DNA from 3 places in the Bradyrhizobium sp. LB11.1 genome. Region 3 is predicted to be linked to each of the others. Evidence: predicted binding sites of a transcription regulator. Region 3 holds the regulator's gene; each other region holds the start of a gene.
The links. The regulator PhoB, encoded in region 3, activates phosphate uptake and scavenging genes when phosphate is short. The targets are predictions, from matches to a motif close to TGTCATNNANCTGTCAT.
Positions count from the first base shown of each region.

Region 1: a site for PhoB is predicted at 6,089-6,105, ahead of phnF (phosphonate metabolism transcriptional regulator PhnF). Genes of this name have one in related genera too.
Region 2: a site for PhoB is predicted at 1,223-1,239, ahead of ABIA96_RS29300 (YdcH family protein). Genes of this name have one in related genera too.

Region 1 covers NZ_JBEPTH010000006.1:394,470-405,073, forward strand. Annotated here, with positions in the region: gene phnN (phosphonate metabolism protein/1,5-bisphosphokinase (PRPP-forming) PhnN) at 1-239, opposite strand, end outside; gene ABIA96_RS18960 (alpha-D-ribose 1-methylphosphonate 5-triphosphate diphosphatase) at 236-1,393, opposite strand; gene phnL (phosphonate C-P lyase system protein PhnL) at 1,406-2,104, opposite strand; gene phnK (phosphonate C-P lyase system protein PhnK) at 2,127-2,924, opposite strand; gene ABIA96_RS18975 (alpha-D-ribose 1-methylphosphonate 5-phosphate C-P-lyase PhnJ) at 2,917-3,825, opposite strand; gene ABIA96_RS18980 (carbon-phosphorus lyase complex subunit) at 3,822-4,937, opposite strand; gene phnH (phosphonate C-P lyase system protein PhnH) at 4,942-5,550, opposite strand; gene phnG (phosphonate C-P lyase system protein PhnG) at 5,555-6,019, opposite strand; gene phnF (phosphonate metabolism transcriptional regulator PhnF) at 6,140-6,868, shown strand; gene phnE (phosphonate ABC transporter, permease protein PhnE) at 7,003-7,833, opposite strand; gene phnE (phosphonate ABC transporter, permease protein PhnE) at 7,848-8,732, opposite strand; gene phnD (phosphonate ABC transporter substrate-binding protein) at 8,805-9,734, opposite strand; gene phnC (phosphonate ABC transporter ATP-binding protein) at 9,800-10,604, opposite strand, start outside.
Region 2 covers NZ_JBEPTH010000014.1:87,801-98,404, reverse strand. Annotated here, with positions in the region: gene ABIA96_RS29305 (NAD(P)/FAD-dependent oxidoreductase) at 1-846, shown strand, start outside; gene ABIA96_RS29300 (YdcH family protein) at 958-1,137, opposite strand; gene ABIA96_RS29295 (YdcH family protein) at 1,465-1,671, shown strand; gene ABIA96_RS29290 (hypothetical protein) at 1,790-1,996, shown strand; gene ABIA96_RS29285 (hypothetical protein) at 2,020-2,271, shown strand; gene ABIA96_RS29280 (GGDEF domain-containing protein) at 2,381-3,112, opposite strand; gene purE (5-(carboxyamino)imidazole ribonucleotide mutase) at 3,254-3,742, shown strand; gene ABIA96_RS29270 (5-(carboxyamino)imidazole ribonucleotide synthase) at 3,739-4,845, shown strand; gene aqpZ (aquaporin Z) at 5,045-5,767, opposite strand; gene rpsU (30S ribosomal protein S21) at 6,028-6,336, shown strand; gene ABIA96_RS29255 (tetratricopeptide repeat protein) at 6,462-7,115, shown strand; gene ABIA96_RS29250 (hypothetical protein) at 7,207-8,157, opposite strand; gene ABIA96_RS29245 (cupin domain-containing protein) at 8,251-8,535, opposite strand; gene ABIA96_RS29240 (calcium:cation antiporter) at 8,560-9,657, opposite strand; gene ABIA96_RS29235 (alpha/beta hydrolase) at 9,711-10,517, opposite strand; gene ABIA96_RS29230 (NAD(P)(+) transhydrogenase (Re/Si-specific) subunit beta) at 10,596-10,604, opposite strand, start outside.
Region 3 covers NZ_JBEPTH010000002.1:505,174-515,777, forward strand. Annotated here, with positions in the region: gene ABIA96_RS06295 (aspartate aminotransferase family protein) at 1-465, opposite strand, end outside; gene ABIA96_RS06300 (GcrA family cell cycle regulator) at 918-1,430, shown strand; gene phoB (phosphate regulon transcriptional regulator PhoB) at 1,550-2,266, opposite strand; gene phoU (phosphate signaling complex protein PhoU) at 2,289-3,005, opposite strand; gene pstB (phosphate ABC transporter ATP-binding protein PstB) at 3,017-3,838, opposite strand; gene pstA (phosphate ABC transporter permease PstA) at 3,835-4,680, opposite strand; gene pstC (phosphate ABC transporter permease subunit PstC) at 4,682-5,671, opposite strand; gene pstS (phosphate ABC transporter substrate-binding protein PstS) at 5,839-6,852, opposite strand; gene ABIA96_RS06335 (ATP-binding protein) at 7,003-8,295, opposite strand; gene ABIA96_RS06340 (putative bifunctional lysylphosphatidylglycerol flippase/synthetase) at 8,330-9,388, opposite strand; gene ABIA96_RS06345 (hypothetical protein) at 9,838-10,140, opposite strand; gene ABIA96_RS06350 (OmpA family protein) at 10,143-10,604, opposite strand, start outside.

The DNA of each region.
Region 1 (10,604 bases), on a different contig from region 3:
CCGTGATCGCGCGCGCGGGCGAATTCGTCGGGGCTCACCGCAATATTGTCCTCGTCGACAGATGACGCGCGCGTCACGACGCGGCGTGGGAAGACGATGTCGTGATCGTCGACACAGGCCGCCTGCGCCAGCCGCAGCAGCGTGTCCTTGCCGGCGCCGCTCGGGCCGACCACGAGCACCAGTCGCCCCGGTCCAATCGCGCCCGCCTGCGCCGTGGCCGTCGTGACGGTCTCGCTCATGCGACGCGGTCCCCCTCGCGCCAGACGCTGCGGACCACGGGAACGCTGCCGGCAACGTGCACGCGGATCAGATCGGCGCGTTTGCCGATCGCGACCTCGCCGCGGTCGGTGAGGCCGACCGCATCGGCCGGCGCCTTGGTCACGGTGCGAACGGCCGCCGGCAGACTGATCGACGGCGCATGCTCGGGCAGTTGCAGGGCGCCCATCAGCAGGCTGGAGGGGATGTAGTCCGACGACAGGATGTCGAGCAGGCCTTCACGGGCAAGATCGACCGCGGCGATGTTGCCGGAATGCGAGCCGCCGCGCACGACGTTGGGCGCGCCCATCAGGATGTCGATGCCGGCCTGATGCAAGCCGCGCGCGGCCTCCAACGTGGTCGGGAATTCCGCCACTGCGACGCCGTCACGCACGGCATCCGCGACGTTCTCCTCGGTGGTGTCGTCATGGCTTGCCAGCGGAATCCTGTACTGATGCGCCAGCGTCACGATCTGGCGCATGTTGCTTGCGGCATAGGCCTTCTGATACTCGAAGCGTTTTGCGAACAGCTCGTCGAGCTCAGCGTCAGTCTTGCCACCACCCTTACCGCGATAGTAGTCGCGCAGCTTGACCTCGTCACGGAACTGGCGCTGGCCGGGGGTGTGATCCATCAGCGACATCAGCCGCACGTCGGGGCGGTCGATCAACTCCTTGGCTTCCTCAACCACGCTTGGCATCGGGATTTCGCAGCGCAGGTGCAGGAAGTGGTCAGCGCGCAGCAGGTTGCCATCTCGCGCGGTCGTGATCGCGGCGGCAAGCACGCCGGCGCGGCCATCGACCTCCTCGGCCCCGTCCTCGCGCCAGACACGCAGCGAATCGAACACCGTGGTGATGCCCGAGGTCGCAAGCTGACCGTCATAGGAGATGACGGCGGCGACCGGATTCCAGAACACTTTTGGACGCGGCACGTAATGGGCTTCGAGATGATCGGTGTGGAGCTCGATCAGGCCCGGCATGATCAGATCGCCGCCGGCATCCTCCGCGCCCGCGGGCGCCTTGCCCTCGCCGATCTCGGCAATGCGCCCGTCCGCGACAGCGAGCCAGCCCTGCTCGATCACCCGGTCCGCCAGCACGATCCTGGCGTTGGCGATCACGATGTCCTTCGGCTTGGCGTTCATGTCCCTCTTCCTTCAGGCCGCGGCGGCAAAGCTGGTAACGTCGACGATGCGGTCGGCGATCAGATGGCGGATTTCGTCGTCATGGACAATCGCGACCATGGCGACGCCCTGGCGCTTCTTTTCGGCGACCAGCGCCACCACGACGGCGCGGTTGGCGGCATCGAGCGATGCGGTCGGCTCGTCCAGCAGCAGGATCGGCAGATCCGGGATAAAGCCGCGCGCGATGTTGACGCGCTGCTGCTCGCCGCCGGAGAAGGTCGCGGGCGGAAGCTGCCAGAGCCGCTCGGGGATGTTGAGACGATGCAAGAGCGCGCCGGCGCGCGCCTGCGCATCCGCACGGGTCATGCCGTTGACGATCAGAGGCTCGGCGACGACGTCGATGGTGGTGACCCGCGGCACCGCCCGCAGGAACTGGCTGACATAGCCGATGGTGGCGCGGCGGACGTTGAGGACCTGCCGCGGCTCGGCGGTGGCGAGGTCGATCACCTCGCCGCGATGGCGGATGCCGATCCGGCCGGAATCGCAGCGGTAATTGCCGAAGATCATCTTCAGGATCGAGGATTTGCCGGCACCGGACGGGCCGGACAGCACGACGCACTCGCCGGGATCGACGTGGAAGGTCACGCCGCGCACCACAGGCAATTCGATGCCGCCTTGCAGGTGCATCGTGAAGGTCTTGTTGGCGTCGGCGATGTCGATCATGGCGGTCATTGGAGTGCTCATGTTGAAAAGCTTATGCCGGCAGAATCGAGGAGACGAGGAGTTGGGTGTAGGGCTCGCGCGGATCGTCGAGCACCTGGTCGGTGAGACCGGTCTCGATGACACGGCCGCCCTTCATCACCATCACCCGATGCGACAACAGGCGCGCGACCGCGAGATCGTGGGTGACGATGACGACGGCGAGTTGCAGTTCGGCGACGAGATTGCGCAGGAGATCGAGCAGGCGGGCCTGGACTGAAACATCAAGGCCGCCGGTCGGCTCGTCCATGAACACCAGCCGCGGCCCCGTGACGAGGTTGCGCGCGATCTGGAGGCGCTGGCGCATGCCACCCGAATAGGTGCGCGGCGCATCGTCGATGCGCGCGACGTCGATCTCGACGCGCGTAAGCCAGTCGGAGGCGGACTCGCGAATGCGGCCATAGTGGTTCCAGCCCACGGCCATCAGCCGCTCGCCGACATTGGCGCCGGCCGAGACCCCCATGCGCAGACCCTGCGCCGGATCCTGGTGTACAAAACCCCAATCAGTACGGAACAGCAGCCGCCGCTCGGCCTCGCCGAGCGCGGCGAGATCGCGGGTGACGCCGTCGCGCATACGGTAGGACACCTGCCCGCCGTTCGCCGCGAGCTGGCCCGACAGCAGCTGCAGCAGCGTCGACTTGCCCGAGCCGGATTCGCCGACGATCGCCAGCACTTCGCCGGAATAGAGCGAGAACGACACGTCGCGGCAGGCGGCGATGCGGCCGTAGGATTTGCTGAGGGTATCAGCAACCAGCAGCGGCTGATCGGTTTCGAGCAGAACTCGCTCAGCCATTTGCTTCCCCTTTTACTTCTCCTTGCGCCTTGTCCTTGTACGGCGCAGCACTGAGGTTGCCGTGATGGCCGGCGGCCTGGCGGCGCTCGCAATAGTCTGTGTCCGAGCAGACGAACATGCGGCTGCCCTTGTCGTCGGTCACGATCTCATCGAGGTAGGAGTTCTCCGCGGCGCACAGCGCGCAAGGCGCGTTGAAGCGATAGGGCTCGAACGGGTGATCCTCGAAATCCAGCGACACCACCTGAGTATAAGGCGGGATCGCATAGATGCGCTTTTCGCGGCCGGCGCCGAACAATTGCAACGCCGGGCAATTGTCCATCTTGGGATTGTCGAATTTCGGCGTCGGCGACGGATCCATCACGTAGCGCGCGTTCACCTTGACCGGATAGGCGTAGGCGGTCGCGATATGGCCGAAGCGGGCGATGTCCTCATACAGCTTCACATGCATCAGGCCGTATTCGGCGAGCGCATGCATGCGCCGCGTCTCGGTCTCGCGGGGCTCGAGAAAGCGCAGCGGCTCCGGGATCGGCACCTGATAGACCAGAACCTGGTTCGCGTGCAGGGCCGTCTCGGGAATGCGATGGCGCGTCTGGATCACGGTCGCATCGTCCGTCGAGGTCGTCGTGGCGACGCCGGCGGTCTTGGCGAAGAATTTGCGGATCGAAATCGCGTTGGTGGTGTCGTCAGAGCCTTGGTCGATCACCTTCAGCACGTCCTGCGGTCCCAGGATCGCAGCGGTCACCTGCACGCCGCCGGTGCCCCAGCCATAGGGCATCGGCATTTCGCGGCTGGCGAACGGCACCTGGTAGCCGGGGATCGCGATCGCCTTCAGGATCGCGCGGCGGATCATCCGCTTGGTCTGCTCGTCGAGATAGGCGAAGTTGTAGGCGGGCGCGTTCATTCCGCGGCCTCCTTCATGGCATCGGGCGCGTTGGCTTCAGTAGACGCTTCGGCGAACTCCTTGCGCAGCTTGCGCAGCAGGCCGAGCTCGGACTGGAAGTCGACATAGTGCGGCAGCTTGAGGTGCTCGACGAAGCCGGTTGCCTGGACGTTGTCCGAATGCGACATTATGAATTCTTCATCTTGCGCCGGGGCTCCGACCTCTTCACCGAGCTCGCGAGCACGCAGCGCCCGATCGACCAGCGCCATCGACATGGTCTTGCGCTCGCTCTGGCCGAAGGCAAGCCCATAACCCCGGGTGAAGCACGGCGCTTCCGTCGCTGAGCCCTTGAACTGGTTGACCATCTGACACTCGGTGAGCTCGATCGAACCGAGTGGCACGGCAAAGCCAACGTCTTCGGCTGCGAATTCGACCTCGACCTCGCCGAAGCGTATCTCGCCGGCGAAGGGATGGTTGCGGCCGTAGCCGCGCTGGGTGGAATAGCCCATCGCCAGCAGAAAGCCTTCGTCGCCGCGTGCGAGATTTTGCAGGCGCAGATCGCGGTCCGCCGGGAAGTTCAGCGGCTCGCGGGTGAGATCGCCGACGCTGGCGCCGTCTTCGGCCTGTGGCGAAGTCTCGATCAACCCATCGCGACCGAGAATGTCGGTCACGCGCGGCGTCGGCGCCGTCGAAGCTTCGGCCACAGCCGGCGCTTCCGGCACAAACCCCTCGGCGAGCGAGGGGTCCAGCAGGCGATGGGTGTAGTCGAAGGTCGGCCCGAGGATCTGGCCGCCGGGAATGTCCTTGAAAGTCGAGGACACCCGCCGTTGCACCCGCATCGCGCCGGTATCGACCGGCTCGCTGGCGCCGAAGCGCGGCAAAGTGGCGCGGAACGCGCGGACCAGGAAGATCGCCTCGATCAGGTCGCCGCGCGCCTGCTTGATCGCGAGCGCTGCGAGCTCGCGATCATAAAGTGAGCCCTCGCTCATGACGCGGTCGACAGCGAGCCCAAGTTGCTCCGAGATCTGGTCGAGGGAGACTTCCGCAACGCCTTGGTCGCCGCGCCGCGCATTGGCGAGCAGGCGATGAGCGTTCTCGATGGCGCGTTCGCCGCCTTTGACTGCGACATACATGCTTCTAGCTTTCCTTGCTCACGATTCGCGTGGTGCGGGGGATCGCAACCACGGCGTCATCGGCGACCAGAACCACGTCGATGCCACGCGGAAACAGCGTCTCGTTGAATCGCAGGCGCTCGAACAGATCGAAGGGCTTGATCGACGCCTGCAGCATTGCGACATCGTCGATGCCGGGGCCGCGCAGCTCGAAGCCGCGTCCCGAATCCAGGTTGTCGACCTGAACGATCACCGTGGTCGAGCGATCCGGATATTCGTTGGTGCCGAGCGCGAAACGCTCGAGCGAGGGCAGCGCACCGCCGTCATTGATCAGCGCAAAGGCCGCGATCGAGGAATCCTGCACCACCGGCGCGCCGGTGTAAAACTTGAGCCACTTCAAAACGTCGGCATTCTCCGACATCCGCGCATCGAGCCAGAGTGGCGTGTCGTGGTCGAACAGCGTCAGCGCGATCGCGGCGGTGCCGCGCATCATCGTGGCAGGCGTCCCAGCCATCGGCACGATGCGCTGGACCGAACCCGGCCGCGCCATCGCGTCCATCACCGAGCGAAAGGTCGATTGCGCCGACAACACCTTGTCGACGAAACCCGGCGGCAGTTCCGCAATCGTGGTCATCGCCTCACCCCTCACCGCGCACCATGGTGTAGAAATCAACCTTCGTCGCCGCGGTCTCTTCCGCCGCCTGCTTGCGCCTGACCATAAGCTGCTCGCGCAACGGCGCGATAACGTCGCGCTCGACGACTGAGCCGAAATCACGCGATTGCACCAGGGCGTCGCACAGCGCGATCAGCCGCGCCTTCTCGCCATCGCGCCCGAGCGTGTAACCGAAGCCGAGCTCGCCGCTCGCAAGCCGAACGGCCGCGCGCGACACCGTCGCCTCGCCGAGATTAAACGGCGCGCCGTCGCCGCCGACCCGGCCGCGCAACATCACCAGACCGTTCTCGGGCTCCCGCAAATCCTGATGCCCGGGCAGGTGGATCGTGCGGAGGCGAGCGGCGATCTCGCCCGCCTCCGCGTGCGCCAGCACGGCCATGGCGGCCTGGCGCTGGGCTTGCTGGGTGTTGTGCTGGGTCACCGAATCCACCGATCTTTTCTGCAGAACTTGTCGATTCCAAGTTGTCTATTATACTAGACAACTTGATACGGAAGCGCCATGACTGTTTCGTGACAAAGCTGTGATTTCTGGGCTAGGCTGGCCGCCGACATGAGCATGCAGGACACCGCCTCCTCTGGCGTCGCGCTGTGGCGACTCGTTGCCGACGGCATCGAGCGCGGCATCGCCGACGGCCGTTTTGCCGCAGGCGACAAGCTGCCGGGCGAGATGGAGATCGCCGAGACTTATCGCGTCAATCGCCACACCGTGCGGCGCGCGCTCGCGGCGCTTGCCGAGCGCGGCATCGTCCGCGCCGAACGCGGCAGCGGAACCTATGTCGAGGCGCAGAAACTCGCCTATCCCTTGCGCTCGCGCACGCGCTTCTCCGAGATCGTCGGCGCCGGTGGTCGCGAACCGCGGGGCCAGCTGATCGAGGCATCGGAAGACATCGCGACCCGCGAGCTCGCGCGGGAACTGGGATTGAAGTCCGGCGCACCGCTGGTCCGGATCGAGGCCATTCGCCTCGCCGACCGCACGCCGATCTGCGTCTCCACGACCTGGCTGTCGGCGGAACTGTTTCCGAGTGCCGGCACCGTGTTTGCCGCGACGCGCTCGATGACGAAGATGCTCGAGCATTACGGAATCCGCGATTACCGCCGCGGCGCCACCCGGATCACCGCCGGCATCGTCGATGCGACCGACGCTGCGCGGCTTGATCTCCCGCTGGGCCGGCCGATCCTGGTGGTCGATGCCACCGACCTCGATCTCGAGGGCAAGCCGCTGGTGACGAAGCACTCGCGCTTTGCGGCAGAGCGGGTGGAGTTTTTAGTCGAGCCTTAGGGGCGCTCGCTCGCTCCACGACAACGGTCTCGTAGGGTGGGCAAAGGCGCTCTTGCGCCGTGCCCACGATACTTCCAAGATTCGAGAGGAATGGTGGGCACGCTTGCGCTTTGCCCACCCTACGGCAGCTGTGATCAGGCGACAGCCCTTCGCCCAATAATCGCAAACCGCAGCTTGCCGGAGATGAAATCGATCGCGGCGACCGCGACCAGGATCATCAGAATCAGGAACGACACCTTCTGCCATTCCAACACGCGGATCTGCTCGGCGAGCTGGAGGCCGATGCCGCCGGCACCGACGATCCCGATGATGGTGGCCGAGCGCGTGTTGGATTCGATGAAATAGAGCACCTGTCCGGCGATGACAGGCAGCACCTGCGGCATCAGGCCGAAGCGAATCTCGTGCAGCGCGCTGCCACCGGAGGCACGGATGCCCTCGACTTGCTTCTGATCGGCCCCTTCGATCGCCTCCGAGAACAGTTTGCCGAACGCGCCGAAATCCGACACCGCGATCGCGAGCACGCCGGCGAACGGGCCGAGCCCGACGACGTTGATCCACACCAGCGCCCAGATCAGCGTGTCGACGCCGCGAATCGAATCGAGGAATCGCCGCACCGGAAAGCGCAGGAAGATCGACGGCACCACATTGCGCGCCGCGAACAGGCTGACCGGCAGCGCCAGCACTGCGGCCAGCGTGGTGCCGAGCAGCGCGATCGACAGGGTCTCTCCCATCGCCTTCAGATAGAGCGGCAGCGACGAGCCGGGATCGGGCGGGATCATCATCATGCTGATCCAGCCGAGCTGGCTCAGCCCCGAGATGAAACGCGACGGCGAGAAATCGAGATCGACCAGGCCGAACACGAAGATCGCGAACGCGACGACGAGCATCACGGGCGTTGCGAGGCGCAACGACGCCGGGCGGCTAAAGACATCTGGGTAGCGCGCGCGGAGCTCCGCGGCATTCATCTCCGGGAGCTTGCTCACGTCCGCGCCTCCCTGCCGAACAAGCGGCCACGCACCCAGCCGGTCGTGATGTCGATCAGGAAAACCGTGACGATGATGGTCACGAGGATCGCGCTGACGTCGGAGTAGTAGAATTTGCGGATCGCGACGATCAGCTCCTGCCCGATGCCGCCAGCGCCGACGAAGCCCATGACCGACGCCTCGCGGACGTTGATCTCGAAGCGGAGAAGCGCGTAGCTGGCGTAGCCGGCCGAGACCTGCGGCAGGATCGCAAAGCGCATGCAGGAAATCCAGCTCGCACCGGTCGAGCGGATGCCCTCGACCGGCTTCATGTCGGCATTCTCGACGATTTCCGAGAACAATTTGCCGAGCGCGCCCGTGGAGTGGATCGCGATCGCGAGCACGCCCGCCATCGGCCCGAGGCCGAAGGCGATCACGAAGATCAGCGCGAAAACGATGCCCGGCACCGTGCGCGCAAATTCGAGCAGGCGCCGCACCACGAAGCGAAGCCATGGTCCGGGCGAGGTGTTTTCAGCCGCGAAGAAATTCAGCAGGAAAGCCAGGACAGCGCCGGCCAGCGTGCCGACATAGCTGATCAGCAGCGTCTCTCCGAGCAGCTTCAGCCATTTGTGCCAGCCCCAGAACCACTCGCCAAAATTGGCCCAGACCCGCTGACCGCTGTCGAGGGTGAGGATGCGGTCGAAATAGCTGACGAAGTTGCCGAAATAGGCGAAGAAGGTGCGCAAATTCACCTCGGCGCCGATCGATGCCACGATCAGCGCGGCGACGAACACGGCGAGGCCTGCCAGCAGGCGCAAGCGCTTGCGCGCAACTGCCTTGCGATAGGCAGCGTTGAGGACGGCGAGCTGCTGCTCGGGTAGGATCGAAACCGCAATCGTCATCGAAGGCACGGATCCATCAAGAAAAAGAGCCGGGTCCGCCGACCCGGCTCGAGTAGCGTCGTCCCGACGAGCTCAGGACGCCTTCTTACGCAGATTGTCGACGAACTTAATCAGCTCGATGGTCTTGTTGTAATCGTCGTTGGAGATCGGCTCCCAGGGCTTGTTCTTGCCGTCGGAGAGCTTCTTGAACGCCTCGGGATCCTTCTGCGCCGCGTCGAGGAAGGCCTTCTTGATGGCGGCCTTCATATCGTCGGGCAGATCGCTGAGATAGGCGTAGGGCGAGTTGATGATGAGGTCGGACTTCACGATGATGCGGAAGTCTTCCTTCTTCAACACGGTGCCGTCGGCCGACTTCACCATGCCCTTGTTGAGCATGCGGGTCAGGTTGGAATCGTCGGCGGCGTTCCACCAGTTGGCGGCGACGTCGACGGTGCCCTGGGCCAGCGCCAGCACTGCATTCTCGTGGCTACCGGTGAAGATCACCTTGGAGAAGTAGGCGTCGGGATCGATGCCCATCGCGTTCAGCTTGAAGCGGGGCATGTTGTTGCCCGAGGTCGAGTTCGGATCAACCAGGCCGAGATTCTTGCCCTTGAGCTCCTCGACTTTCTGGTACGGCGACTTCGCCAGCACGTAGAACACCGAGTAGTAACCCTTCGATCCGTCGGAATTGACGTCGATGACGAAGGCATCCGTCTTCACGCCGGTGAGACGCGCGCGGGCGAACGAGGCCGGGCCGTAATAGCCGATCTGGATGTTGCCGGCGCGCTGGCCTTCGATGACGGCAGCGTAGTCGTTGGCGACGCGCAGCGTAACCTTCACGCCAAGCTCCTTCGACAGATAATCGACGAAGGGACCATAGCGCTCGGTGACGCCCGAGCCGTTCTCGGCCGGGATCACGGCGAAGGTGATCTCCGGATATTTCGCTTTCCAGTCTTCGGCGGAAGCGGATCCGGCAAAGGTCAGCGCGGCGGCGCCGGCCAGAATGAGTCTGCGAGTAATCATGATGACCTCTTCATCGGTTGGGTTCGGTTGACGCAAAAAACTGGCAATGACGGCTGCGGCGCTCCTCAAGCGGCGGCTGCCGCCGTTCCGAGTGCCGGGACGCCCTCGGGCGCCGGGACAGGTGTGCCGCCCATGACGTCGGCAGCCTCAAGATCGTAGAGCTCACGCGCGACAAGGTCGGTCAGCTCGGACGGCGCGCCGTCGAACACCACCCGGCCCGCCGCCATGCCGATCAGGCGGTCGCAATAGCTGCGCGCCAGATCGAGCGAATGCAGATTGCAGAGCACGGTGATGCCGAAGTGCTTGTTGATACGCAGAAGCGCATCCATCACGATCTTGGTGTTGCGCGGGTCGAGCGAGGCGATTGGCTCGTCGGCGAGGATGATGTCGGGCTGCTGCACCAGCGCCCGCGCGATCGCGACGCGCTGCTGCTGCCCCCCGGAGAGCTGGTCGGCACGCTGGGCGGCGAGCGAGGCGATATCGAACTGTTCGAGCGCCGACATCGCCAGCGCCTTGTCCTGCTCGGGCCAGGTCTGCGACAGCGAGCGCCAGGCCGGCATCGTGGCCAAACGTCCCATCAGCACGTTGGTCAGCACGTCGAGCCGGCCGACCAGGTTGAACTGCTGAAAGATCATCGCCGATCGCGCCCGCCACTGCCGCAGCTGCTTGCCGCGCAGCGCGGTGACGTCGAGGCCGTCGAACAGGATACGGCCCTGCGTCGGCGTCACCAGACGATTGAGGGTCCGCAACAGCGTCGATTTACCGGCGCCGGAACGCCCGATCACACCGACGAAGCCGCCGGGGGAGATTTGAAACGAGGCGTCGTCCACCGCGGCTTTTGCGCCGAAGCGGCACGTCAGACCTTCAACC
Region 2 (10,604 bases), on a different contig from region 3:
TGCGGCAAGCTGATCGTCGCGACCAATGCAAGGGAAACCGAGAAGCTGCAATCGATCAAGGCGCATGCCGAGGCCAACGGCGTGCTCGACATGCAGTTGCTCTCGGGCGAAGCCGCGCGCGCGCTGGAGCCGGCGCTGGCCTGCGACGCCGCGCTGCTCTCGCCATCGACCGGCATCATCGACAGCCATGCCTATATGCTCTCGCTGCGCGGCGAGGCCGAGGCAGCGGGCGCAGCCTTTGCGTTTCACACACCGTTGATCCGCGCCAAGGCGGATGCCGGCATGATCGAGATCGAGGCCGGTGGCGAAGCGCCGATGACGCTGCAATGCGGCTTGCTCGTCAACGCCGCCGGACTTTCAGCGACGACCGTGGCACGCCACATCGACGGCATGCCGATTGACCGGATTCCGCCATCCTATCTCGCCAAGGGAAATTATTTCAGCTGCAACGCGCGCGCACCGTTCTCGCGCCTGATCTATCCCGTGCCCGAGCCTGGCGGGCTCGGCGTGCATCTCACCCTGGACATGGCCGGACAGGCGCGCTTTGGCCCCGACGTCGAATGGATCGAGACGATCGATTATGAAGTCGATCCGTCGCGCGCCGAGCGCTTCTATCCTGCGATCCGCAAATACTGGCCGACGCTTCCCGATGGAGCGTTGATGCCGAGTTATTCGGGCATTCGCCCGAAGATCGTGCCGCCGGCCGTAGCGACGCAGGATTTCCTGATGCAGGGTCCGCGTGATCATGGCGTCACGGGTTTGATCAATCTGTTCGGCATCGAATCGCCGGGACTGACATCGTCGCTCGCGATCGCGGACCACGTCGCGGAGCTCGCCCAAATCTAACCGTTGCGCAACGATGATTGCGCAGCGCACGCCTTACGGCAGGGATGAGCGCAAAGGCTCTCATCCCTGCCTGAAAGGATACGATCAAACTCTACGGTGTTACGGGGGTTACTAGTGGAGCGTGTTGCCGTGCTTCAGACGCTCGATCTGGTCCTTGACCAGCAACTTCCGGCGCTTCAACTCAACAATTTGCAGGTCGTCTGTTGAAAGGTGCACGAGAGCTTCGTGCAATTCGTTTTCGAGAGTTTTGTGCTTCCGTTCCAATTCAACCAGATGTGCCTGAATTGTCATTCGAAACCTCCTCGGTAGGGGTGAACCTTGGATTCGATCCGGACGAGCAAGTCTACATCACCGATTCGTTCTGTCGATGGGTATCGGTCGTCGCACCGTCATTTTTGAGAATTCATATGTAATGAAGCGTGAGTAAGGAACCACGCGGCGAAAAATCCATGATATCAATGTGCTTGCGCGACGCTGCTGCGAATCGTCGAAATATCTTGCGAGAGAGCGGTGAGCGAAGGCCCCAGATCGCTTGCGATCACGCCGCGCAAGGACGATAATTTCCACAGGGCATCCACAGCCTTATCTCAAGCCTATCGGTTTTCGGCCACCGCAGACATGACCAATGAAGACGAGCGTGAGCTCGAATCCGAGCTCACCCGGTTGCAGCAGGAACACCGAGATCTCGATGCGGCGATCGATGCACTGCATCAATCGCCCGCCCCCGACCTATTGCGGTTACAGCGGTTGAAGAAACGCAAGCTGTTGTTGCGCGACCGTATTGCCTTCATCGAAGACCAGATCACGCCCGACATCATCGCCTGATCCACAGCCGTGGCGCGTTGCCATGTTTGAATCTGCTTGACTCAAAAAGAACAAAGTAGGAACATCTGGCTCACCCCGATGCCCGGAAACGCCCCAGGAACACGCAAGGACAACGCAGATGTCGGTCCCCGCCCTTCTCGACAACGGCCATTATGAGCAAGCCTGTGACCAGGCGATCGCCATGTGCGACGGCAATCTGCGCAGCACCATCAAGGCGCTGATCATGGCCAACGAATATCTGGAAGCCGAACTGGAGGAATTGCAGGCGGCGATCTCGGCCGGTTGCATTCCGGAAACTTCACGCAGCAGAAGCAGCGCCGCCTGACCTCACCATTGGAGCGCAACGCCATGTCGGACGTGACCTATTACGTTGCAATGCCCTTCCTCATCGATGCCGACGGATCGCCTGTCGCGGGCGCCGCGGAGGAATGCCAGAGTTCGACAGCCGCATTGCGGCGCGCCGAAGCCCTGGCGCACGGTGCCGGCCATATCGGCGCGGTCGCATTCAGCCGCAGCGGCAATCCCATGACCGGCGAATTCGGTGACGCCACGCTGTTGCGCAAATTTGGCAACGTCCCGGAAGATCTCGCAACGCTGTAGAAGATTGCTTGTTTGAGCATCATCTCCGCGCAAACGCGTTCCGCGTTTGTCGCGAGGGAAAACCGCTCGACACTTTGCGCTAGCGCGGCCCTTCGGGTCCGGATCAGCTCTAGCTGTTCACAAGCCTGATCCGCGGCTCGTGCCGCCGCTGCGCCTTGCGTACATACATGGCGGCATCGGCCTCCTCCAATGCGCGGACGGCGTCGGACTGCGCACCGAGCAGCGCGACACCGGCGGAGGCGCCCGCCGTGACGTGCTGGCCGCGAAAGACAAACGACAATTCGTCGATCGCCTGCTCGAAGATGAGCGCCTTCGCCTTGGCATCGGTCTCGCTGAGATTCCACAACAGCAGGGCAAACTCGTCGCCGCCGAGACGGCCGACCACGTCGGAAGCGCGGATCTGCCGCGTCAGCGTCGCGGCGATCGCCTTCAGCACCTCATCGCCGGCGCCATGACCGAAGGAATCGTTTATCGGTTTCAACCGGTCGACGTCGAGCACGATCAGTGCGCCGCTGGCGCGGTAGCGATTCATGTAGGCGGTGGCGCGCAGGAGCTCGCGCTCGAAGCCGCGGCGGTTGGGAATGTCCAGCAGGAAATCGGTGTCGGCCGCAGCCTCAAGCTCAACGACGCGCCGCAGCGCCTGGGTGAGCTTGGTCCGCAGGCCGCGGATCGTCGCCTTGCCGGTATCCTTGCCGGTATCCTTGCTAGTTTTCTTGGCAGCGCGGGCTGTGGGCGCGCGGCGCGGCGCCGCAGCCCGCTTGGGAGCAGTTTTCGTTCGGCTCCCGCTGGTTTTCCGGCCCTTTTTGGCCTTCGCAGCGGTCGCCCTTTTTGGTTTCTTCATGGGCATCCTGCTCAATGAAGGCTTGCGGGGATTCACCAAGACAGGATAGTCCATTCCCTTCTCCTTGCCACCGCCTTGCGAGCCACCGGCCGGAACCGTAAATCTGGCCTATCTTTCTGTTTTCCGAGCACAATTGACGTCATGACCGCGCCGATCGCCATCATCATGGGAAGCCAGTCGGACTGGGAGACGATGCGGCACGCCGCCGACACGCTCGCAGCAGTCGGCGTCGCCGCCGACACCTGCATCGTTTCGGCACACCGGACCCCGGACCGGCTGTTTGCTTTCGCCAAGGGCGCCAAGGCGGCCGGGTTCAAGGTCGTCATCGCCGGCGCCGGCGGTGCCGCGCATCTGCCCGGCATGACCGCGGCGCTGACGGAACTGCCTGTGTTCGGCGTGCCCATCGAGTCCAGAACGTTGAAGGGCATAGACTCGCTCTATTCGATCGTTCAGATGCCCGCCGGCATTCCGGTCGGCACGCTCGCGATCGGCAAAGCGGGCGCGATCAACGCGGCTCTGCTCGCGGCATCCGTGCTGGCGCTGTCCGATCCGGCCCTGTCCGACCGCCTCGCCGCCTGGCGCAAGGCGCAGACCGAGGCGGTTGCCGAGCGCCCGGAGGACAAGGCGTGACCGACGCAAAGCAGGTGAAGCTGAAGCCCGGCGACACCATCGGAATCCTCGGCGGCGGACAGCTCGGACGGATGCTGGCCATGGCCGCGGCGCGGCTCGGCCTGCGCTGCCAGGTGTTCTCGCCCGATCCGGATTCGCCGGCCTTCGATGTCGTGCTGAACGCAACCTGCGCCGAATATGCCGATGTGGAGGCGCTCGAGCTGTTCGCCCACGACGTCGACGTCATCACCTACGAGTTCGAGAACGTGCCGGCCGCTGCCGCCATGGTGCTGGACGCACGCCGCCCGGTACTGCCCAATCGCAAGATCCTCGAGACCACCCAGGACCGGCTTGCCGAGAAGGATTTCGTCACGCGGCTCGGCATCGGCACCGCCGCTTACGCCGACGTCACCTCGGTCGCGTCGCTCCGCGAGGCGATTATAAAGATCGGCCTCCCCGCCGTGCTGAAGACCCGCCGCTTCGGCTATGACGGCAAGGGCCAGGCCATCATCCGCGAGGGCGACGACATCGCAAAAGTCTGGACCAGCCTCGCCACCAAATCGGCGATCCTGGAAGCCTTCATCCCGTACGAGCGCGAGATCTCCGTGATCGCTGCACGCTCGGCCGCGGGCGAGGTCGAGTGCTTCGACGTCACCGAGAACGAGCATCGCGACCACATTCTGAAGATTTCCCGCGCGCCTGCGCTGATCCCGGATGCGCTCGCCGAAGAGGCACGCAGCATCGCCGGCAAGATCGCGACCGCGCTCGACTATGTCGGCGTGCTCGCCGTGGAGATGTTCGTGCTCGCGAACGGCGGCGGATCGAAGGTGCTGGTCAACGAGATCGCCCCGCGCGTGCACAATTCCGGACACTGGACGCTCGACGGCGCGTCGGTCTCCCAGTTCGAGCAGCACATCCGCGCTATTGCCGGCTGGCCGCTCGGCAAGCCCGTGCGTCACGGTGAAGTCGTCACCATGACCAATCTGATCGGCGACGAGATCAACGATTACGAGACCTGGCTGAGCGTGCCCGGCGCGACCGTGCACATTTACGGCAAGGGCGCCCCGCGCCCCGGCCGCAAGATGGGCCATGTTACCGAAGTCAGGCCTTCAAAAAGCAAGTGAGGGGACCGCAGCAAAAGCTGCGATCCCGCCTTTTTTGGAGTTTTTGTCCTGACGCGTTTTCTTGACGCGAACCGGTATCCACTTCGCTCGAAAACGCTCTAAAGCGCGATGAGATTTGGATGAATCGTCATCGCGCTTTAGGTGGTTGTTTGCGCATGATCTTTCCGGAAAACCGCTTCGCACTTTTCCGGATCATGCTCTAGGCCGTCTTCACGCCCGCGACGACGCCCGAGGGTTCGTCACTGAGCCAGCGATAGATCACCCCGCCCAGCGCGCCACCGATCAACGGTGCGACCCAGAACAGCCAGAGCTGCGACAGCGCCCAGCCGCCGACGAACAGCGCGGGGCCGGTGCTGCGCGCCGGGTTCACCGACGTGTTGGTGACGGGGATGCTGACGAGATGGATCATCACCAGCGCAAGTCCGATCGCGAGCGGAGCGAAACCCGCAGGCGCGCGACCGTGGGTCGAGCCCATGATGACGAACAGGAACATCATCGTCATCACCACCTCGGTGACGAAGCAGACGACCATGCTGTACTGGCCGGGCGAATGCGCGTCATAGCCGTTGGAGGCAAAGCCCTTGGTGACGTCGAATCCGGGCGCACCGCTGGCGATCACATAGAGCAGTTGGGCAGCGACGATCGCACCACAGACCTGCGCGATGACGTAAGGGAGGATCTGCCCGGTCGGAAACCGCCCGCCGGCGGCAAGGCCGACCGTCACGGCCGGATTGAGATGGCACCCCGAGATATGGCCGATCGCATAGGCCATGGTGACGACACTCAAGCCGAAGGCCAGGGACACGCCGACCAGGCCGATACCGACCTGCGGAAAGCCGGCCGCGATCACCGCGCTGCCGCAACCTGCGAATGTGAGCCAGAACGTGCCGATGGCCTCGGCCGCATATTTCTTCGTGTCCATGTAGCGTCTCCCCTGATTTCAAAGATTGCGGAAGAAAACCCCGCTGCGACCCCGTCTTGGCACCAAACCACCCAAATCAGGGCCGCGAGAGAGCATTTTCGCCGTATTTAATGGCTGAACTTGGCCCGAAAAGCTGCTCCACCGGTGGACATAGCGGGTTTTGTCTGATACATCCGCGCCCTCAAGGTTAAGGGCTTGTGCTTTTTGCCATCCCTTTGACTTACCAGAATTCAAATCCGATCCACTGAAGAGGATGCCGCGTGCAGGTTCTCGTTCGCGATAACAATGTCGACCAAGCCCTCAAGGCGCTGAAGAAGAAGATGCAGCGCGAAGGCATTTTCCGCGAGATGAAGCTCCGCGGTCACTACGAAAAGCCCTCCGAGAAGAAGGCCCGCGAAAAGGCCGAAGCCGTGCGCCGTGCGCGCAAGCTGGCCCGCAAGAAGCTGCAGCGCGAAGGCCTGCTGCCGATGAAGCCGAAGCCGGTGTTCGGCGCAGGCCCCGGCGGTGATCGTGGCGGCCGCGGCGGCCCGGGCGCTGGTGCGGGTGCAGGTCCGCGCGGACCGCGCTGATCTTGCCGAGATTGCAGGACTGAGATTTCAATGACGCGGGCCCCGGGCCCGCGTTATTATTTTGTGAGCAGTGCCTTTCTGGGACGGGGCACTACAGATGCGGCACCAGCGCGAGCGAACCGTAGATGGCCTCCCCTTTCCCCAAGCCTGGCTTGGCGCGGTCGCGCCGGATCTGGCGCCAGCCGCTTGCGCTGACGTTGGTGGGGATCGCACTGTGCGGCTGCTCCTTCGATCTGGGCTCGCTGATGCCGGAGAAGGACAAGCCGCAGGAAGCACCTCAGGCGGCGGCCGCCCCAGTGGATAGCGCGGTGAGCGCCGCCAACGTCACCGAGGCCCAGACCCACACGGCAAAAGCCCAGGCCATGGCGAAATCGGGAGAGACGCAGGCAGCGCTCGACGAGTTCAATCGCGCCGTTGCACTCGATCCCTACAATGCGCAGGCGCTCTACGGCCGCGCCCTGCTCTACCAGGGCAACAACGAGCACGATTTCGCGATCGCCGATTTCGGTGCCGCAAGCGGGCTCAATCCACAAAAGGCCGAGCCGCTGCTCGGCCGCGCCGTCAGCTATCTCGCCATCGGCAAGGTCAAGGAGGCGGCGGCCGATCTCGATGAGGCCGCAGAGGCCGATCCCCACAATGCCCAGGTCTGGACGACACGGGGACAGGCCTATGAGCGGCTGGGCGACAAGACCAAGGCGGCGGCATCCTACAACAAGGCAGTCGCATTGCGCCCACGCGATGACGCCGCCCGCAGCGGCTTGACCCGCGTCGGCGGCTGACAGACTCCCAAGCCTCAATTAAACGCGTTTTCTTGACGCGAACCTGCATCCACTTCACCCGAAAACGCTTTGGGACGGCGCAGACGCCGTCCTAATCGGGAGTGGCGCCCTTTGGCAGAACCGCGTGGAACATCGACTTCATGCCCGACAGCATTTCGTCGGCGACATTGGTCTTGGGCCGCGGCGCGGTTGCGCCTGCATCGGCGCGCAGATCGAGCGGCGGCGCAATCATTGGGACCGGAATATCAGCCGGCGGCGTCAGCCGATTCGGATTATCGCTACCGACCGAGGCCGTGTAGGGCGGGTTCGGCTGCGATGAGCCGTCATTTCCATAAGCGTCGGGTGACGGCGTCGACACATTGATGGGCGGCGGCAACGGGCTCACCGTCGACGGCACCGCAGTCACGATTCGGGGGGCCTCGGGTATGCGGGATGCTTCCTGCACCGCAGACTCCGGCGTCCTCTCGGCCGCCTTGGACTCGGAAGGTTTGGACTCCGAAGGTTTGGACTCCGAAGGTTTGGACTCGGAAGGCTTGATTTCGGCAGATTTGGCCTCGGCTGCCTTCTCAGCGGCCTTGCCCTCATGCGACTTGCGCAGGCGCTCGATGGCGGCGCGCGCCAGATCGTTGGCGTCGGGGATCACGGCCGGGGACGCAGCAGCCGGCGCCGAATTGGCCTCAACCACCGGCGCGGCGGTGGGCGCTGCCGGAGTGGATTTGGCGACCGTCTTCTCGTGCGCCGGGGTGCGGCCCACGTCCGCAGCCTTGGTCTCGGCAGGCTTCTCGGCCGCCGCCTTGTCCGACGCGCTCTTCTCGGAAATGCTCTTCTCGGAGACGCCCTTGGCCTTGACGCCGGGGGCCGGGAGGTTGGCGACATCGGCCGGCTTGCCGTTCTTGCCTGCATCGGCAGGCGCTATCACCGCGGCTGGCGCATCCGCCGCCGGCCTGGCGTTGATGTAGTGATTAACGATGTAAGCCCCGATGATCGTCGCGAGCACCGAGGGGAAAATATCCATCGAAATTTTAGCGATGTATTTCAGCATTTCTCGGCCACTCCCCGCGCGATCAGATGCGGGAACTTTGGGGCATAGTAAGGGATCAACTGCGACAGATCGATGGCAAAGGTTACGCGTGCCTTACGGCTTCAGCTCGATCTCAAGGAACACGATCTCGGTTGAGGTTTCGTTAAGTACGTCATGTTGGACGCCGGCTTTGCGAAAGTAGGACTTCCCTGCCGCAAGCTGCGCCTTGGAACGTTCCCCATCGGGCGCCACGATGGTCATTTCGCCGGCCACGACGGGAACGATCACATAGTCCATTCCGTGGGTGTGATGCCCGGTCGCGCTGCCCGGGGCAAGCCGCCATTCGGTTACCCGGACCTCTTCGTTGTCGATCTGGACCTCGGACTTGGCGGCAAGCATCGGAACTCTCCCGGGGGAATCGGCTCAGGGCACAAAAACCATGAAGACGTAGGCGGCAAATACCACCATATGGACCAGCCCGAACAGGACATTGGTCCTGCCCGTGCCGAAGGTCAGCATGCTCAGCAAGAATGTCAGGAACAGCAACACCGTGTTCTGGGGATTCAAGCCCAGCACCAGCGGCTGATCGATCACATAGGTGGCGAGCCCGACCGCTGGAATGGTCAGCCCAATGGTTGCCAGCGAGGAACCGAGCGCCAGATTGATGCTCTTCTGGAGGTCGTTCTTGCGGGCCGCCGCAATCGCAGAGACGCCCTCCGGCATCAGGATCAGGAGCGCGACCAGAAGGCCTGCAAAAGCCGGCGGGGCGCCGATACTGTCGGCGACGGCGTCCACCACCAGCGAGAACTTCTTGGCGAGGAGAACGACGGCCAGAAGCGAGATCAGGAGCAGCGCAACGCTGAGCGCCAGCATCTTGCCCGACAAATGGGCCTCCCCGCCCTCGCCGTCCGCGCGCTCGTGAACGAAGTAGTCCTTGTGCAGGACGATCTGGGTGTAGAGGAACACGCCATAGAGCACGATTGTGACGAGGTCGACGAAGCCGAGTTGAAGCGTCGAATAGATCGGTCCCGGCGTCGTCAGCGTATAGTTCGGCATGATCAGCGTCAGCGTCGCAAGCGCGATCAGCACGCTGAGATAGACGTTGGCGCCCGAGACCTGAAAACCCTGCTCGCGATAGCGAAGTCCACCGATAAAGACGCAGAGGCCGACGAGGCCGTTGCAGACGATCATGACGACCGCGAAGACGGTGTCGCGCGCCAGCGTCGGCGCGGGCTTGTCGCCGAGCATGATCGTGGTGATCAGCGCGACCTCGATGATCGTCACCGCGAGCGTGAGCAGCAGCGTGCCGTAGGGCTCGCCGATCCGCTCCGCGATCACCTCGGAATGATGCACGGCCGCGAACACGGTGCCGAACAGGATCACCAGCAGGACGACCGCGAACAGGCCGCCGCCGGCCGACAGGGTGAAGCCGTAGCCGGTCACGCTGACGATCAGGAACAGCAGCACCGCCAGAGCGGGGAATATCCAGGACGACCGCGGCATCGGTTCGTGTGCACTCATGCAGGCGATTCCTTCAATAGGGAGACCGATTATGCGCGAGAAGATCGCGCCCGTCAGCCCTTGGGCGCATTGATGAATTCGCGCGCCGTCTCCAGTGCCCCGAAATCATCGAGATTCTCGTGCCCTCCGCCTGGAAACCGCACCAGCTTCTTCGGCTCGCGAGCGAGGGCAAACAGGCGTTCGCCAAATCCGATGGGGATCGCCGGATCGTTGGTGCCGTGCATGATCAGCAAGGGCACCGTAACGCGCGCGATGCGCTCGTCGGAGCGAAATTGATCGCGCATCAAGAGGCGAACCGGGGCGAAGCGAAACAGCGAGGCCGCAACATCAACCGTCGACGTATAGGGTGCTTCGAGGATCAACTTGCTGACCGGATGCTCGGCTGCGACTGCGACCGCCACGCCCGTCCCAAGCGAAAAGCCCCACGCGACAATGCGTTGCGCGTCATAACGTTCTGTTGCGAAAGCGTATGCGGCCGCGGCGTCCCGGAAGAGGCCCCGCTCGCTCGGCGCGCCAGTCGAGCCGGCGTAGCCACGATAGGACAGTGCGACGAGGCCGGTGCCGTCGGCCGTGACGCCCTTGAAGCGGCTAACGCGCCCTGCGAGAAAATCGCCATTACCCGGAAAGAACAGCACCACGGGACGGCCGGGCTTTGCCGGCACGTGCCAGACAATGACCTTCTCGCCATCGGATGTCGTCAGGAGGTGCTCTTCGGCCTCCGGAAGCCCTGCCGCGGCGGGCGCCGTCCGCTCGGTGGTAGGAATCGGAAACAGCATATCGCGTTGCTTGAAATACAGCAGCGCGAGACCGGCGAGATAGCCGACCGCAAGAATGATGGCGATCCACTTGATGACGGTCATGCCGGACGGAATCTCACGTCAGCCGCGCCCACCATCGCATGGACGGCGCGCCAACTGACGCGCCGCTCCCGCGCGATGCTACATCGC
Region 3 (10,604 bases):
CGGACCAAACCCTTCGAGATATTTTGCAGATCCCGTCGCTGCCAGCGTGGCCAGCGTGCGGCCATGGAAGGCGCCTTCGAAAGTGATGATGCGGTAGCGCTCCGGATGCCCCTTGGAGAAGTGATGATGGCGGACCAGCTTGATCACGCCCTCCAGCGCTTCGGCGCCGGAATTGCAGAAGAACACGAAGTCCGCAAAGCTCTCGTTGCAGAGGCGCGCGGCAAGCTTCTCGCCGTCCGGGCTCTGAAACAGGTTCGACATATGCCAGAGCTTGGTCGCCTGCTCCTGCAACGCCTTGACCAGCGCGGGGTGGGCATGGCCGAGCGCATTCACCGCCACGCCCGAGGTGAAATCGAGATAGCGATCGCCATTGGTCGCGATCAGCCAGCAGCCCTCGCCGCGCTCGAAACCGAGGTCGGATCTGGCGAAAACGGGGAGCAAATGCGGGGCTGCGCTATTCGTCATGACGGTCACTTGAATGTTGCGGACGGCGTGGTGTGCATTGCGCAACGCACCATTCACCGGCCCGGAAAACGAAACGTGCCGCCTTTTAAGGGCGGCACGCATGACTATCTTAGGCTTGGTGAAACGGGTGTCAATGCCGCCCGAAAGCCTCGCGAAACGCTAAATCCGTAGTCTTGCGGTGACGATTTCGCGGGATTTCGCCACGGAACATGTGGAAGCGAGTCGGCGGACTCTTGCGCGCGAGTCACGCCATATTGTAGCGTCTGGCTTGTCAGATACGACATCTCGTGCAGCGGTTCTGATCCCAAAAGTCCTCATGTACCGGCGTTAACGTTCGGGCGTCTCATTGCGCCCGGCGAGCCTTAAGGGATTCGGGCGGCACGGGTTTTTAAGGCTTAGGCATTCGCCGTGCGGCCCCAGGATGGTTGGCCCGCGGCGAAGGAAAGGGTGCAATGACGGTTTTGACCTGGTCCGACGATCGCGTCGAGCAGTTGAAAAAGCTCTGGGAGGCCGGACTTTCGGCCAGCCAGATCGCGGCCGAGCTCGGCAACGTCACCCGCAATGCCGTAATCGGCAAGGTGCACAGGCTCGGTCTGTCCGGCCGCGCCAAGAGCCCGTCGTCGGCCGCTCCCCGGCCGCGCAAGGCGCGTCCCGCGCAGCACATGATGCGGGTGAGCCGGCCGATCGCGCGGGGCAACACCGCGCTGGCGCAGGCCTTCGAGGTCGAGGTCGAGGCCGAGCCGGTCACCTACGACAATGTGGTGCCGATGAGCCAGCGGCTATCGCTGCTCGAATTGAACGAGGCGACCTGCCACTGGCCGGTCGGCGATCCCTCGAGCCCGGATTTCTTCTTCTGCGGCGGCAAGGCGCTTTCGGGCCTGCCCTACTGCGCCCAGCACTCGCGCGTTGCGTATCAGCCGGCGTCGGATCGTCGGCGCGCGCCGGTGAAGCCGGGACCGCGCTGAGTTCGTATTGCGATTAAGCTGGAGCCGTCGCGCGCCGACGGCCCTACAACAAGTTCAATGTCGTCACGGCGAAGGCCGCGACGACATCGGAATGTGCAGCGAGAGCTCGCTACATCAGCTCACAAACTTTGCGCCTGCTCCGCCTTGGCAAACCGATCATCCAGCGCATATCCGGCGCCGCGGACGGTGCGGATCGGGTCCTGCTCGCGGCCGAGATTGAGCAGCTTGCGCAGGCGGCCGATATGCACGTCGACGGTGCGCTCGTCGATGTAGATGTCGCGGCCCCAGACGCTGTCGAGTAACTGTTCGCGCGAGAACACGCGGCCGGGGTGCTCCAGGAAAAACTCCAGCAGGCGATATTCGGTCGGGCCGAGATCGATCGGTCGGCCCGAACGCGCCACGCGGCGCTTTTCGCGATCGAGCTCGATGTCGCCGAAAGCCAGGACGGTTGCGAGCCGCTCAGGGCTAGCGCGCCGGAGCAGGCCCTTCACGCGCGCGAGCAGCTCGGGCACCGAGAATGGCTTGACGATGTAATCGTCGGCACCGGTCGCCAGGCCCCGCACCCGCTCGCTTTCCTCACCGCGCGCGGTGAGCATGATGATCGGCAGCTGCTTGGTGTCGGACCGCGTCCGCAGCCGACGGCAGAGTTCGATACCGGACAGACCCGGCAGCATCCAGTCGAGCACGATCAGATCGGGGATGTGCTCTTTGAGACGGGTGTCGGCGTCGTCGCCGCGCATCACCGTCTCGACGTCATAGCCGTCGCCTTCGAGGTTGTAGCGGAGAAGCTCGGTCAGAGCTTCTTCGTCTTCAACCACCATAATGCGTGCGCCCATGGGGTCGTCGCTCCTTAAGGATTCAAGTATTGGGGACCGTCGTGGCGAAGGTCGTCATGTCGCCCTTCGGCCGCTTATCGGTGATGGCCTGGCCTTCGATCATGTAGAACACGGTCTCGGCAATGTTGGTGGCGTGGTCGCCGATCCGCTCGATGTTCTTGGCGCAGAACATCAGGTGGATGCAGAACGAGATGTTGCGCGGATCCTCCATCATGTAGGTGAGGAGCTCGCGGAACAGCGAGGTGCAGATGGCGTCGACTTCCTCGTCGCCCTTCCACACCGCCATCGCCGCCGGCAGGTCGTGCGCGGCATAGGCGTCCAGCACCGACTTGACCTGCTGCTGCACGAGGTCGGTCATGTGCTCGAGGCCACGGAACAGCTTGAGCGGATGGAAATCCGTCTCCAGCGCCGCGACGCGCTTGCCCATGTTCTTGGCGAGGTCGCCGATGCGCTCGAGATCGGTCGCAACGCGCATGGCGCCGACGATCTCGCGCAGATCGACCGCCATCGGCTGGCGACGCGCGATGGTAAGCACGGCGCGCTCCTCGATCTTCTTCTGGAGCGCGTCGAGCTCGGCGTCGATGGTGACGACGCGCTGGCCGAGCGCGACGTCGCGGCGGATCAGCGCGTCGACGGAATCGACGATCATGCGCTCGGCGATGCCGCCCATCTCGGCGACCAGGCGCGTGAGTTCCTGGAGGTCGGTGTCGAAGGCTTTTGCGGTATGTTCAGAACCCATGTCCTGTCTCCTCAGCCGAACCGGCCGGTGATGTAATCCTGCGTGCGCCGGTCGGTCGGCGACGTAAAGATCTTGCTGGTGTCGTCGAACTCGATCAGCTCGCCGAGATACATGAAGGCGGTCTTGTCGGAAACGCGCGCCGCCTGCTGCATGTTGTGGGTCACGATCGCGATCGTGTAGTTCTCGGACAGCTCCTGGATCAGCTCCTCGACCTTGGCAGTCGAGATCGGGTCGAGCGCCGAGCAGGGCTCGTCGAACAGGATCACCTCGGGCCGCACCGCGACGGTGCGGGCAATGCAGAGGCGCTGCTGCTGGCCGCCGGAGAGCGACAGGCCGGAGGCGTTGAGCTTGTCCTTGACCTCGTTCCAGAGAGCACCGCCGCGCAGCGCCTTCTCGACACGGTCGTCCATCTCGGACTTCGAGATCTTCTCATAGAGACGGATGCCGAAGGCGATGTTCTCGTAGATCGTCATCGGGAACGGCGTCGGCTTCTGGAACACCATACCGACGCGGGCGCGCAGCAGATTGAGGTCGAGCTTGGGGTCGAGAATGTTGGTCTGGTCGAGCATCAGCTGACCGGTGACGCGCTGGCCCGGATAGAGATCGTACATCCGGTTGAAGATGCGCAGCAGGGTCGACTTGCCGCAGCCCGACGGGCCGATGAAGGCCGTGACACGGTTGGTGCCGAGCGCCAGATTGATGTTCTTCAGCGCGTGGTGCTCGCCGTAATAGAAGTTGAGGTTGCGAACCGTCACCTTGGCCGGAGCGTCGGGCAGCGGCTGCGAGCCGGGATGAACGGTGGGCGCACTGACGGAAACAGACATTTCGCTCATTTTGCAGTCCTCTCGGCGCTCAGGATGCGCGCGCCAATGTTCAGGGCAAGCACGGTCAAAGTGATCAGCAGGGCGCCGCTCCAGGCCAACTGCTTCCAGTAGGCATATGGGCTCTGCACGAAGTTGTTGATGGTCACCGGCAGGTTGGCCATCGTCTTGTTCAGGCCCAGGCTGAAGAACTGGTTCGACAGTGCGGTGAACAGCAGCGGCGCGGTCTCGCCGGCGACGCGGGCGGTGGCCAGCATGACGCCGGTGATGAGGCCCGAGCGCGCCGCGCGATAGGCGATGCGCTTGATCACCAGCGAGCGCGGCAGGCCGAGCGCGGACGCGGCCTCGCGCAATGCGTTCGGCACCAGCAGCAGCATGTCCTCGGTCGTCCGCAGCACCACCGGGATCACGATCACCGCGAGCGCGAGCGCCCCTGCGATCGCCGAGAAGCCGCGCATCGGCACCACCACCGCACCATAGATGAACAGGCCGATGATGATCGAGGGCGCCGAGAGCAGGATGTCGTTGATGAAACGGATCACCGAGGTGAGCCTGTCGTTGCGGCCGTACTCGGCGAGATATGTGCCGGCGAACAGGCCGAGCGGCGCGCCGATGCCGACGCCGATCACGGTCATGATCACCGAGCCGACGATGGCGTTGCGCAGGCCGCCTTCGGTCGAGCCCGGAGGCGGCGTGTCCGCGGCGAAGAGCTCCAGGTTCAGGCCTGCCAGGCCGTTATAGAGCAGCGTCATCAGGATCAGCGCGAGCCAGGTGACGCCGAACGCGGCGGCACCGATGCAGAGCGCGCGGACCACGACGTCCTTGCGGCGGCGGCGTGCGTAAATCGGGTTCATGTTACTTCCCCGCCTTCTTTTCCAGACGCATCAGCATCAGCCGGGCGCCGGCGAGCACGAAGAACGTCAGCACGAACAGCAGCAGACCGAGCAGGATCAGGCCGGACTGGTGCAGGCCGTCGCTTTCGGCGAACTCGCTGGCGATCGCCGCCGAGATCGTGGTGCCCGGCGCGAAGATCGACGACGAGATGCGGAACGAGTTGCCGATGATGAAGGTCACCGCCATGGTCTCGCCGAGCGCGCGGCCGAGCGCCAGCATGACGCCGCCGATGACGCCGACGCGGGTGTAGGGGATCACCACGCTGCGCACGACTTCCCAGGTGGTGCAGCCGACACCGTAGGCAGCTTCCTTCAGCACCGGCGGCACCGTCTTGAACACGTCGACCGAGATCGAGGTGATGAAGGGCAGCACCATGATCGCGAGGATCAGCGCGGCGTTGAACAGGCTGAGATAAGACGGGGGACCCGCGAAGATCGCGCCCAGCACCGGGACGCCGTCGAATATCTTGATCATGAAGGGCTGGAAGGTGTTGGCCAGGAACGGGCCCAACACGAAGAAGCCCCACATGCCGTAAATGATCGAGGGAATGCCGGCCAGCAGCTCGATCGCCATGCCGATCGGGCGGCGCGCCCATTGCGGGCAGAGCTCGGTCAGGAAGATGGCGATGCCGAGACCGACAGGAATGGCGATCAGCATCGCGATGAAGGAGGTGACGAGCGTGCCGTACATCGGTCCGAGCGCGCCGAGCACGGGCGGATCGGCCGACGGAGCCCAGCGCTGCGTCCACAGGAACGCGAAGCCATACTCCTTCATCGCCGGGAAGGCGCCGACGATCAGCGACAGGATGATGCCGCCGAGAATAAGAAGCACCGAGATCGCGCTGAGCCGCGTAATCCAGTAGAAGGTGACGTCGCCGAGCTTGAACGCGCTCAAGGCCTTGGCGCGATCGTATGGTCCTGCGTCGTCGATTACATCGCTTTGAACGGCCATCTCTGCCACGCCGATCCCCTGTACCAAGAATATACGCTTTCTGTTGGTCTCATGCCCCGGATGCGGCGCCAGCTGCGACGCTGATCCGGGGCCTGGTTCTTGTGGATCCCGGCTCAGCGGAGCAGCACTACGTGCTGCACCGCGTCCGGGACACGAGATGTGAGCGCTTAGCTCTTGATGTCAGCCGACCAGGTCTTTTCGATCAACTTCACGACGTTGTCGGGCATCGGGATGTAGTCGAGCTCCTCGGCAGACTTCGCACCCTTTTCGAAGGCGAACTTGAAGAACTTCAGGGCTTCCTGCGAGGAGGCCTTGTCGACGGCTTCCTTGTGCATCAGCACGAAGGTCGTCGCGACGATGGGCCAGGACTTGTCGCCGGGCTGGTCGGTGAGGATCAGGTAGTAGCCCGGAGCGCTGGTCCAGTCGGCGTTGGAAGCCGCGGCCTGGAACGAGTCGTTGGTCGGGTCGACAGTCTTGCCGGCCTTGTTGACCATCTTGGTGAAGGTCAGCTTGTTCTGCTTCGCATAGGCGTATTCGACATAGCCGATCGAATTCTTGGTCTGGGCAACATTGCCGGCAACGCCTTCGTTGCCCTTGGCGCCGACGCCAACCGGCCACTCGACGGCGGTGCCTTCACCGACCTTGCTCTTCCAGTCAGCGCTGGTCTTGGAGAGATAGTTGGTGAAGTTGAAGGTGGTGCCCGAACCGTCCGCGCGGTGAACGACCGCGATCGCTTCCGACGGCAGCTTGGCATTCGGGTTCAGCTTCTTGATCGCTGCGTCATCCCACTTGGTGATCTTGCCAATGAAGATGTCGGCAAGGGTGGCGCCGTCGAGGACGAGATCGCCGGCCTTCACGCCTTCAACATTCACAACCGGGACGATACCGCCCATGACCATCGGCCACTGGGCAAAGCCGTCCTTCTGGAGCTGATCGGCCTTCAACGGAGCGTCGGTCGCACCGAAGGTCACGGTCTTGGCCTGGATCTGCTTGATGCCGGCGCCGGAACCGATCGACTGGTAGTTCACGCCGTTGTTCGATTCCTTCTTGTAAGTATCCGCCCACTTGGAGAGGACCGGGAAAATGAAGGTCGAACCGGCACCGGTGATGTCGGCAGCGAAAGCTGACGTCGTCGTTGCGGCGACCAAGCCGGCAGCGACGATGGTTTTGATGAAATTCATGCTGGTCTCCATACAGGGGAACGAAGCGCCATCAGCGCCCGATCGCGCTCCCCGCGACGCCCCTTTAGGAGCGGTCGGCTGTGCTTTTACGAAGGTTTCGTGACAGTCGAATGACACCGATAAGTAATTGAAATTGCTAGTCTTTAAGCCCTAAACTAAAGTCTTGGCCTGGGGAAAACAGGCGATGAAAGTGGCGCCCTGCTTGGGCACGCTTTCGATCAAAAGACGGCCGCGGTGACGGTTAAGAATATGTTTCACGAGCGATAATCCGAGCCCCGTCCCGCCCTGGGAACGGCTGTCGCCGACGTCAACCCGGTAAAAGCGCTCGGTCAGGCGCGGCAGGTGCTCGGGCGCGATGCCGGGGCCGAAATCCCGCACCATGACCCGGATTTCCTGAGTTCCATCAGTCGCTGGGGTCGTTGTCAGCGACACAATGACGCGGCCGCCGGAGGCGCCGTATTTGAGCGCGTTCTCGATCAAATTCTCGAACAGACGGAGCAATTCCTCGCGGTCGCCTGCGATCATCACCGGCGTTTCCGGCAGATGGGTCTCGACCTCGACCTGACGTTCCCGGGCCAGCGGCTCGAGCCCATCGGCGACCTGGAAGATGATCGGCAGCAGGTCGACCAGCGTGTCCGGCCGCACATGGGCCGACAGTTCCACCCGCGACAGCGACAGCAGATCGTCGATCAGGCGCGCCATGCGGGTCGCCTGGTTGTGCATGATGCCGAGGAAGCGCTCGCGCGCCTTGGGATCGTCCTTGGCCTGGCCCTGCAGCGTGTCGATGAAACCGGAGAGAGCGGCCAGCGGCGTGCGCAATTCGTGACTGGCATTGGCGACGAAGTCGGCGCGCATTTCTTCGACCCTGCGCAGGGGCGTCTGATCGTGGAAGGTCATCAGCATGCATTTGTCGGCGCCGCCGAAATTGGTCGGCACCGGAACCGGCGTGATTGTCAGCTCCATCCAGCGGTCGACCGGCACATGGTCGAGATAGGTTGCGCGCCGCGACTCCGTGGTGGCAATGGACTCGCGCAGCGCCGTGATGATCTCCGGCGAACGCAGCGCGAACTGGGCAAGCTCGTTCTTGCGCAGCGCCGGCGCGAGCTGGGCGGCGGCGGCATTGAGATGGATGACGCGGCCGGCGCGATCGAGCAGCACGGCCGGATCCGGCATGCCGGCGACGACGGCGGCCACCGCGGCGCTCTCGACCGGATTGACGCGGCGGGTGTCCTCGCGCGAGGCAGCGGTATCATGCAGCCGCCAGGGGATCAGCGCGGCAGCGGCGATGCAGAAGAACACCGTCACGGCCCGCATCACCGACAATTCGCCGAGCGAGACCACGACCGACAACGCCAGCGCAGCGGCAATCAGGATGATGGTCGAGTGGCGCAGCCGGTCGGACCAGGGCTGCACCCTGGGAGACGAGGGAGCGTCGATCGCCATCGGGACTGGCTTCTCCTTGTTGCCTTTACGCCGGTCAGGCGCCGCTGCTGTCGCGGCGCTCTCTCACATAGGCGGCTTTAGGCGCCGGGCCGGGGTCGAGCTTGAGCGCCGCCTGCTGCAGTCGTTTGGATCTGGCGCCGATGATAACCTCGCGAAACGTCAGCAAGAATACAGAGATGACGAAGGGCGACAGATAATAGAGGACCCGGAACAGCAGCATACCGCCGAGCAGTTCCTCGCGGTCCATCTGCCAGAGGCCGACCAGCATGGCGGCGTCGAACACCCCTAGCCCGCCGGGCGAATGGCTGGCGAAGCCGAGCAGCGTCGCCGAGACGAAGATGACCGCGACCACGACGAAGCCGAGATTGGGCTCGTCGGGGACCAGCACATACATCGCGAGCGCGCAGAAGGCGAGATCGATGATCCCGATCGCGATCTGGAGCAGCGTCAGCGGACCGCCCGGCAGCATCACGGTCCAGGGACCGCGGCCGACGACCCTGGGCTGGGTCCAGACCCAGACCACATAGCCGACCAACCCCACGATGATCATCATCGCGACGATCCGGTTCAGCCAGGGCGGCAGTTGGTCGATCGCGGAGGCCGCCTCCGGATGATAGGAAATGCCGAGGCCAAGCACGGCGGCATTGCCGAGCCAGAAGGTGAGGCCGGCGAGGAAGCAGATTTTTGCGACGTCGATCGCGTTCAACCCATGGGCCGAATAGATGCGATAGCGCACCGCGCCGCCGGTGAAGACGCTGGCGCCGACATTATGGCCGATCGAATAGCTGGTGAAGGCCGCGAGCGCGTTGATGCGATAGGGCACCTGGGAGTGGCCGATCGCGCGCACGGCGAACAGGTCGTAGAAGGTCAGGGTAAAATAGCCTGCGGCGACGAACAGCGCAGCCATCGCAATCTGGCGCGGCTCGGTGCTCTTGATCGCTTCGATCACCTCGAGCATGTCGATGCCGCGCAGCATGTGGTAGAGCACATAGCAAGCGATGCCGATGACCGCGACGCTGATCACAACTCCAAGCTTATGCAGGATTTGCTTCTGGCGCAGAAACGTCATCGCCCTGCGTATGGCTTCCAGCATCTAGACCTCGAACAACGCTTCAGCGGCCAGGGTGGCCGGCGAACAGGCGGACGACGCACAGGCACTCAACGAACCCTCACCGCCGGCTCCGGCCTCGCGCATGCCCCCCGCCCCTCCACTAGCGCGTTTCGGGGCGGAGTGGAATTCGCCAATGTGAACAAAATCACGTGGCTTCAATATTTTAGGCAGGTTTGCGGGCTGAGGATGCACGGTTTGGCGCTTTCGGCGGCAGGGCTGACACGAATCTCCATGGCAATCCTGCGCAGGGGCCATGAAGTTTTGATGATTCCGACCGGACAATGTTCCGCTGCGCCTTAAGTCGAAATCAATCTATGGATTGCATCCACCTGTTGAAAGAGGCGGCGAGCAGAGCTGTCCTTCACGGTTTTCCGATCTGCCCACAGCCCTCGGCCCAGCCGCCTGCCCCGGTGGTCGGGTGCAAGGCAACATCACAGAGCGGCCGCAGGCTGGCTGCGCGAGACCACCCAATAGCGCAACCATGCGCCGATGGTGCAGCCGACGAGGTAGCAGGCGAACATGATCAGGCCGAGGTCGAGCCAATAGCCGATGCGGCCCGGGACCACATGCGCGAAGGAGGCCGCGACCAGGCCCGCGACCAGCGCGGCGAGCCAGCGCGCCGTGACTTTCGAGGTGCCATTGCCGCGCTGGACCACCGAGATCCAACCCATGCAGAAGCCGAGCAGCACCGAGCCGATCAGCCAGCCCATATGGAACGAGACGAGATAGGGCATCGTCACCTCACCAGAAATTCGATGCGGCGGTTTTGCGCCTTGCCAGCATCGCTGTCATTGCCCGCGACCGGCTGCGTGCTGCCGTAACCGACCGCGGTAAAGCGGTCGGCCGGTAAACCGGCCTTGACCAGATAGGCGATCACCGCCTGCGCGCGCTTCTCGGAAAGCGCCTGGTTGAAAGCATCTTCGCCGTCGGCATCGGTGTGGCCCACAACCTCGATATTGGTGGTGGGGCAGCGCAGCGCCGTCTCGATCAGATGATCGAGAATGCCGGCGGAGTCGGGATCGATGTCGGCGCGCTTGGATTCAAAGCGGATCTTGCCCTTGGCCAGAAGCTCCGAGAACAATTGCTGGCAGACGGTGCCGTCGACCGGCCCCGCCGCGGGCTTCACGGTGATCTCAGGCTTGTATAGCCAGGTTTTTGGAAAGTCCTTGCCAAGGCCGGCGCGGATGTCGTTGGCCGC